Regions from separate parts of the Heyndrickxia acidicola genome, predicted to be linked through region 3. Evidence: a T-box and tRNA genes for the amino acid it is inferred to sense, from the RefSeq annotation. Region 3 holds a T-box; the other regions hold tRNA genes.
What was found. The T-box of region 3 lies ahead of ileS (isoleucine--tRNA ligase). A T-box ahead of a tRNA ligase gene usually reads a tRNA of that ligase, here a tRNA-Ile.

Region 1: it has a tRNA-Ile gene. The T-box ahead of ileS (isoleucine--tRNA ligase) is inferred to sense a tRNA for this amino acid. The anticodon was not compared.
Region 2: it has a tRNA-Ile gene. The T-box ahead of ileS (isoleucine--tRNA ligase) is inferred to sense a tRNA for this amino acid. The anticodon was not compared.

What each region holds. Positions count from the first base shown of each region.
Region 1 covers NZ_KV440953.1:4,686,438-4,688,610, forward strand. Annotated here, with positions in the region: tRNA gene A5N88_RS21775 (tRNA-Gly) at 1-49, shown strand, start outside; tRNA gene A5N88_RS21780 (tRNA-Leu) at 59-147, shown strand; tRNA gene A5N88_RS21785 (tRNA-Arg) at 182-258, shown strand; tRNA gene A5N88_RS21790 (tRNA-Pro) at 263-339, shown strand; tRNA gene A5N88_RS21795 (tRNA-Ala) at 360-435, shown strand; tRNA gene A5N88_RS21800 (tRNA-Met) at 455-531, shown strand; tRNA gene A5N88_RS21805 (tRNA-Ile) at 537-613, shown strand; tRNA gene A5N88_RS21810 (tRNA-Ser) at 621-713, shown strand; tRNA gene A5N88_RS21815 (tRNA-Met) at 766-839, shown strand; tRNA gene A5N88_RS21820 (tRNA-Asp) at 846-922, shown strand; tRNA gene A5N88_RS21825 (tRNA-Phe) at 938-1,013, shown strand; tRNA gene A5N88_RS21830 (tRNA-His) at 1,025-1,100, shown strand; tRNA gene A5N88_RS21835 (tRNA-Gly) at 1,113-1,186, shown strand; tRNA gene A5N88_RS21840 (tRNA-Ile) at 1,199-1,272, shown strand; tRNA gene A5N88_RS21845 (tRNA-Asn) at 1,286-1,360, shown strand; tRNA gene A5N88_RS21850 (tRNA-Ser) at 1,370-1,460, shown strand; tRNA gene A5N88_RS21855 (tRNA-Glu) at 1,466-1,537, shown strand; gene A5N88_RS21860 (1,4-dihydroxy-2-naphthoate polyprenyltransferase) at 1,944-2,173, opposite strand, start outside.
Region 2 covers NZ_KV440953.1:2,764,282-2,766,454, forward strand. Annotated here, with positions in the region: gene A5N88_RS12875 (NAD(P)H-dependent glycerol-3-phosphate dehydrogenase) at 1-238, opposite strand, end outside; partial or broken gene A5N88_RS24400 (DinB family protein) at 473-592, opposite strand; tRNA gene A5N88_RS12880 (tRNA-Arg) at 786-859, opposite strand; tRNA gene A5N88_RS12885 (tRNA-Asn) at 874-948, opposite strand; tRNA gene A5N88_RS12890 (tRNA-Ile) at 960-1,033, opposite strand; tRNA gene A5N88_RS12895 (tRNA-Gly) at 1,046-1,119, opposite strand; tRNA gene A5N88_RS12900 (tRNA-Cys) at 1,131-1,204, opposite strand; tRNA gene A5N88_RS12905 (tRNA-Gln) at 1,212-1,286, opposite strand; tRNA gene A5N88_RS12910 (tRNA-His) at 1,294-1,369, opposite strand; tRNA gene A5N88_RS12915 (tRNA-Trp) at 1,386-1,456, opposite strand; tRNA gene A5N88_RS12920 (tRNA-Tyr) at 1,460-1,543, opposite strand; tRNA gene A5N88_RS12925 (tRNA-Phe) at 1,579-1,654, opposite strand; tRNA gene A5N88_RS12930 (tRNA-Asp) at 1,670-1,746, opposite strand; tRNA gene A5N88_RS12935 (tRNA-Met) at 1,752-1,825, opposite strand; tRNA gene A5N88_RS12940 (tRNA-Ser) at 1,858-1,950, opposite strand; tRNA gene A5N88_RS12945 (tRNA-Val) at 1,991-2,066, opposite strand; tRNA gene A5N88_RS12950 (tRNA-Ile) at 2,074-2,147, opposite strand.
Region 3 covers NZ_KV440953.1:955,871-958,043, reverse strand. Annotated here, with positions in the region: gene ileS (isoleucine--tRNA ligase) at 1-876, opposite strand, end outside; T-box leader at 934-1,172, opposite strand; gene A5N88_RS04490 (hypothetical protein) at 1,314-1,958, opposite strand.

The DNA.
Region 1 (2,173 bases), 3.7 Mb from region 3:
CACCTTGCCAAGGTGGGGGTCGCGGGTTCGAATCCCGTCTTCCGCTCCAAACACCCTTGCCGGGGTGGCGGAACTGGCAGACGCACAGGACTTAAAATCCTGCGGTAGGTGACTACCGTACCGGTTCGATTCCGGTCCTCGGCACCAAAGTTTTTTGCGGTAGAAAATAACTTTTCTTTAAGCGCCCGTAGCTCAATTGGATAGAGCGTTTGACTACGGATCAAAAGGTTAGGGGTTCGACTCCTCTCGGGCGCGCCATTTACGGGAAGTAGCTCAGCTTGGTAGAGCACATGGTTTGGGACCATGGGGTCGCAGGTTCGAATCCTGTCTTCCCGACCAGAGACTATTTAAATCATTTTGGGGCCTTAGCTCAGCTGGGAGAGCGCCTGCTTTGCACGCAGGAGGTCAGCGGTTCGATCCCGCTAGGCTCCACCAAATATATTATTTTTCTAATGGCGGTGTAGCTCAGCTGGCTAGAGCGTACGGTTCATACCCGTGAGGTCGGGGGTTCGATCCCCTCCGCCGCTACCATTAGAGGACCTTTAGCTCAGCTGGTTAGAGCAGACGGCTCATAACCGTCCGGTCGTAGGTTCGAGTCCTACAAGGTCCACCATAAGTACGGAGGAATACCCAAGTCCGGCTGAAGGGATCGGTCTTGAAAACCGACAGGCGGGTTACACCGCGCGGGGGTTCGAATCCCTCTTCCTCCGCCATACTTATTTTTAAAATATTGGCTTGTTTAGACACAAAAAATTATAGTATCGTCGCGGGGTGGAGCAGTTCGGTAGCTCGTCGGGCTCATAACCCGAAGGTCGCAGGTTCAAATCCTGCCCCCGCAATACAATGGTCCGGTAGTTCAGCTGGTTAGAATGCCTGCCTGTCACGCAGGAGGTCGCGGGTTCGAGTCCCGTCCGGACCGCCATTTACAAATCAATATGGCTCGGTAGCTCAGTCGGTAGAGCAAAGGACTGAAAATCCTTGTGTCGGCGGTTCGATTCCGTCCCGAGCCACCATTCAAACGATGGCGGCTGTGGCGAAGTGGTTAACGCATCGGATTGTGGTTCCGACATTCGTGGGTTCGATTCCCATCAGCCGCCCCATTTTCAATTTATGCGGGTGTAGTTTAGTGGTAAAACTACAGCCTTCCAAGCTGTTGTCGTGGGTTCGATTCCCATCACCCGCTCCATAATTTTATTATGGGCCTATAGCTCAGCTGGTTAGAGCGCACGCCTGATAAGCGTGAGGTCGATGGTTCGAGTCCATTTAGGCCCATTTTTATTAATATTCCGCAGTAGCTCAGTGGTAGAGCTATCGGCTGTTAACCGATCGGTCGTAGGTTCGAGTCCTACCTGCGGAGCCATCACAATATGGGGAAGTACTCAAGTGGCTGAAGAGGCGCCCCTGCTAAGGGTGTAGGTCGCGTAAGCGGCGCGAGGGTTCAAATCCCTCCTTCTCCGCCATATTTGGCCCGTTGGTCAAGCGGTTAAGACACCGCCCTTTCACGGCGGTAACACGGGTTCGAATCCCGTACGGGTCATCATCAAAAAGCGGTAACACACATATATTGTGTGTTACCGCTTTTTTGTTGTGCAGATAATTCTAGAAGTAATTTGTTACTTCTTCGCGGTAAAATGTTAAAGGGGTCTGATCCCTTTAATGAAGTAAAGGATTCTTTATTTTTAATGCTCTGTTTAAGATCAATGTTGATTTTACCGCAGTGAATTGGAGCGGAATCGGTAAAAGGAGACCCCGCAGCAAGGAATTCAGCCAGCAAGAAGTACAAGGCGCGGCCTATATCCGCTGCAAAAGCCCATTGTTGGTCTGGCCCAAAAGTTCATTGAAGGTCAAAGAACGAGACTCCTGCGGTGCTTGCTGCGGGAATCAACAGGGAAGATTAACGGAGCCATTTTTAAAGATATAAAAGGACAGCAATGCTGTCCTTTTTACATGAAGTAATTTATGATGAGGCCTATGGAAAGCAGGAAGCCAAAAAAGGTGTTTGTTTGGGCTGTGGCAACCATTGCTGGTACCATTTGAATTGCTTCTGTTTTTCCGATAAATCCCCTAATTGCTGCGATTGGTTTTGGCAGGCTAAGCAGGATAATTAACAGCCATGGTGTTGCATGGCCAAAGATGATGAAGCCAATAATCCATAGATAAGAAAATGTGAACA
Region 2 (2,173 bases), 1.8 Mb from region 3:
ATTCCTGAGCACTAATAGAAATGATAATCATTTCAGCATACGATATAGCCTTCTCTAACGACATACTTAGCTCAATATCTTTTGATAAAGTTAAGTAATCATTTTTTCTAGTTTCTTGTAATCCAATAAAATTCCTTGAGTTTTCACGTCCCCATAACATTACATTATGTCCAATCTTATTGGCATACCAAGCCAAAAAGGTTCCCCAACGCCCGCATCCTAAAACTGAAATATCCATTAATTCACCTCATCTTTTTGTTCCTACAGTTTCCATTCAAATTCACTTTGTTTCCCTTTGAAAAAGGATCCATTAATCGTTAATAATAGCTATGTTATATTCGACTTGCTTAATAAAATTTCCTCCCATTTAGTTACAAATCATATCTTTCTTATGCTACTAACATCACGTTTATTTAATAATAAAAAATGCTGCCAATTAGGCAGCATTGAGATTTTGTCCTTTAATAAAATCTTATAATCCAATGAGGTCCGTGTCTGGGGGGATATATACAAGTTGTCTGCCTATTTTTACAATTTGTCCTTTATGGTGAAATTCATGTGTGATGGTATGCGTAAAAAGCCATAATACGGTGAGTAAAAAACCTTTATTTCAATAAAAAAAGGGACATCTAATTCATTTGCAATTTGATGTCCCTTTTTCATGCATTTTATAAACTTGTACTTGAAAACAGAACCCCTAAATTAAATAAGTCATTTTTCGGCATAAAAAAAACACTTTAACAGTGTATGAGGTTTGAAAATATAAAAGTAAAAAGAAAGAAAAACGCGCCTTAGAGGATTCGAACCTCTGACCCACAGCTTAGAAGGCTGTTGCTCTATCCAGCTGAGCTAAAGGCGCATCATAATAATCAGTGGCTCCGCAGGTAGGACTCGAACCTACGACCGATCGGTTAACAGCCGATAGCTCTACCACTGAGCTACTGCGGAAGAATAAAAAATGGGCCTAAATGGACTCGAACCATCGACCTCACGCTTATCAGGCGTGCGCTCTAACCAGCTGAGCTATAGGCCCATAATGAAATTTTGGAGCGGGTGATGGGAATCGAACCCACGACAACAGCTTGGAAGGCTGTAGTTTTACCACTAAACTACACCCGCATCATAAGCACTGGAGGCAACACCCGGATTTGAACCGGGGATAAAGGTTTTGCAGACCTCTGCCTTACCACTTGGCTATGCTGCCTTAAAAATGGCTGGGCTAGCTGGATTCGAACCAACGAATGACGGAGTCAAAGTCCGTTGCCTTACCGCTTGGCTATAGCCCAATTTGAATGGGGCGGCTGATGGGAATCGAACCCACGAATGTCGGAACCACAATCCGATGCGTTAACCACTTCGCCACAGCCGCCATAATAGGAACTTTACAGGGGTAGTAGGAATCGAACCCACATCAAAGGTTTTGGAGACCTTCGTTTTACCATTAAACTATACCCCTAAATGGTGGAGGGGGACGGATTCGAACCGCCGAACCCGAAGGAGCGGATTTACAGTCCGCCGCGTTTAGCCACTTCGCTACCCCTCCAAGATTTAAAATCAAAGGGTATATATTCTATTTAATGGTGGCTCGGGACGGAATCGAACCGCCGACACAAGGATTTTCAGTCCTTTGCTCTACCGACTGAGCTACCGAGCCGTATTGATTTATAAATGGCGGTCCGGACGGGACTCGAACCCGCGACCTCCTGCGTGACAGGCAGGCATTCTAACCAGCTGAACTACCGGACCATGTATTGCGGGGGCAGGATTTGAACCTGCGACCTTCGGGTTATGAGCCCGACGAGCTACCAGACTGCTCCACCCCGCGACGATAATATAAACATTATGCATTTTTTAATATGGCGGAGGAAGAGGGATTCGAACCCCCGCGCGGTGTAACCCGCCTGTCGGTTTTCAAGACCGATCCCTTCAGCCAGACTTGGGTATTCCTCCATATTAATTGGTTTAAATCAGGACTAACCTGAATTTTATATGGTGGAGGATGACGGGTTCGAACCGCCGACCCCCTGCTTGTAAGGCAGGTGCTCTCCCAGCTGAGCTAATCCTCCATATAAATGGACCCTGTAGGACTCGAACCTACGACCGGACGGTTATGAGCCGTCTGCTCTAACCAACTGAGCTAAGGGTCCAGTATCGCTATTATTGAAAGGATGGA
Region 3 (2,173 bases):
CTCTACGGCCGCATAATGAAATGGCGGTGAATAACACACTCCTTGAAATTCACTGCCAAGATGCTCACTTAATACCTCAGTATGATCATCAAAGATGTTATCCAGTGAGGCTTTTGCAACAATATATACATCATTATCCTTTTGTACGCGAACATACGTGATTGCAGGATTCATAGCAAGAGCGACGTTTGCTGGCAGCGTCCAAGGCGTTGTGGTCCAGCCTAGGAAATATTCGTTATCTGCATCAACACGCTTGAATTTAACGGTTGCTGACAAATCTTTTACATCTTTATATCCTTGTGCCACCTCATGCGAACTTAGTGTCGTTTGGCAGCTGGGACAGTATGGTGATACCCGATGGCCTTTATGCAAAAGACCGTCTTTATGAACTTTGCTTAGAATGTTCCATACACTTTCAATATAATCGTTACTTAAAGTTAAATAAGGACTGTCCATATCTACCCAATAACCTAACTCTTCTGTGAATGAACGCCATTTCCTTTCATAGGTAAATACACTCTCTTTACATTTGTTAATAAACGCCTCCACACCGTATTGTTCAATCTCCTGCTTTCCTGAGATGCCAAGCTGCTTTTCAACACCCAGTTCAACAGGAAGACCATGTGTATCCCATCCGGCCTTTCTTTTCACGTAAAATCCCTTCATGGTTTTATAACGTGCTACAACATCTTTGATTGTTCGTCCGAAGGCATGGCCTACGTGTGGCAATCCATTTGCAGTGGGGGGCCCCTCATAAAAAACAAAGGGTGCTTTACCTTCTCTTAATTGAACAGATTGTTGGAAAATACTGTTTTCTTTCCAATATTGACGTACACGCTCCTCACGTTTGACAGCTGACTCCCTGTTCTTCTTCATCGATATCGCTCCCATACATAATAAAATGGATAAAAACATACAAAAACCCCGTCCCAAGAAAGGGACGGGGTAAACCGCGATACCACCCTAATTCTATTGATCCGGTCAATAGCACTTAGCAACGTACAATCATACGTGTTCTTTGTAACGGCAGACACCCGGCTGGACTTACTGAAGGATTCAGCCCAGCTTCTCAGAGAGGATTTTCACATAACACTTGAACACTGACTTGCACCAATTTGTCAGCTCTCTGGAGATCAAGAAGTAAGGCTACTCTTTCTCATCAACGAATTTGTATGCTTTTATTGGAATTTATTGTAACAGGCTGCATAGCCGCTGTCAATTCCCTAAATTTTTATTTTTTGGATTTAGGCTATTATGGAAAAATAAATCAAATCCAAAAAAGAAGCGGAGCCATTTCCGCTTCTTTTTTGCTATTAATCAATTTTAATGTTCGTTTTTGCTTCTGGATGCAATATTTTATTCGTAGAGGCATCTTTAACAGCGTCAAATACAAGAGTTACTTTATGAATGTCTTGCTTGCCGCCTCCCAGACAAATTCCGTAAATATCATCTTGAGTCCCTTTACCCGTAATATCATGATTGTAGTTGGACGGTAAAATGTTTAAATGCGTATCCAGATCTTCTCCTTGGTCCGTTTCAATTTGACTAAGCGAATTAAAGGTTAGATGCTTATTGGTCGTATTTTCAATGGATAACCGAACCTGCACATAATACACCGCACCTTTCACCCTGAGCTTGTCCGTCATGTTACTGATTTCCTCAAGCCATTGAGGATTAATATCGGTCAACTTAATGATTTTGATATCTTTAACGTTGACTTTGATAGGATTAAGGTCTACTGTTGAATTCACCTTTTTGTATTTCACTAATTCCTCTGTTCCTTGTTCGTTCTTCACCTTTTGGCCAATTTGATTTAAATCTTTATTTTCATCCTGTGATGACTGTCCAGCAGATGGATTTATATTCTTTGCTGCTCCACCCTGCTGACCATTTCCGCAGCCAGCCAGCAGTCCGCCTGCAAGCAATCCGGAGAATAAAACCTTAACAAGCTTATTCATTTTTTATCGTACCTTTCTTCTTCTGTTTTTATTTAATAATACTTCTAGTATGTACTAATCTAATATACTCCTTACAGAAAACTTTTCAATGACTAAGCTCAAACCGTCACGAATCCTTCACGAATCTACCTACACATAATACTACTTCCCTTTTTGCTTGAAATATTAGTATGACAAGTAAAGAGAACACTAAAAAAAGAACAAGTGTCTTTCTG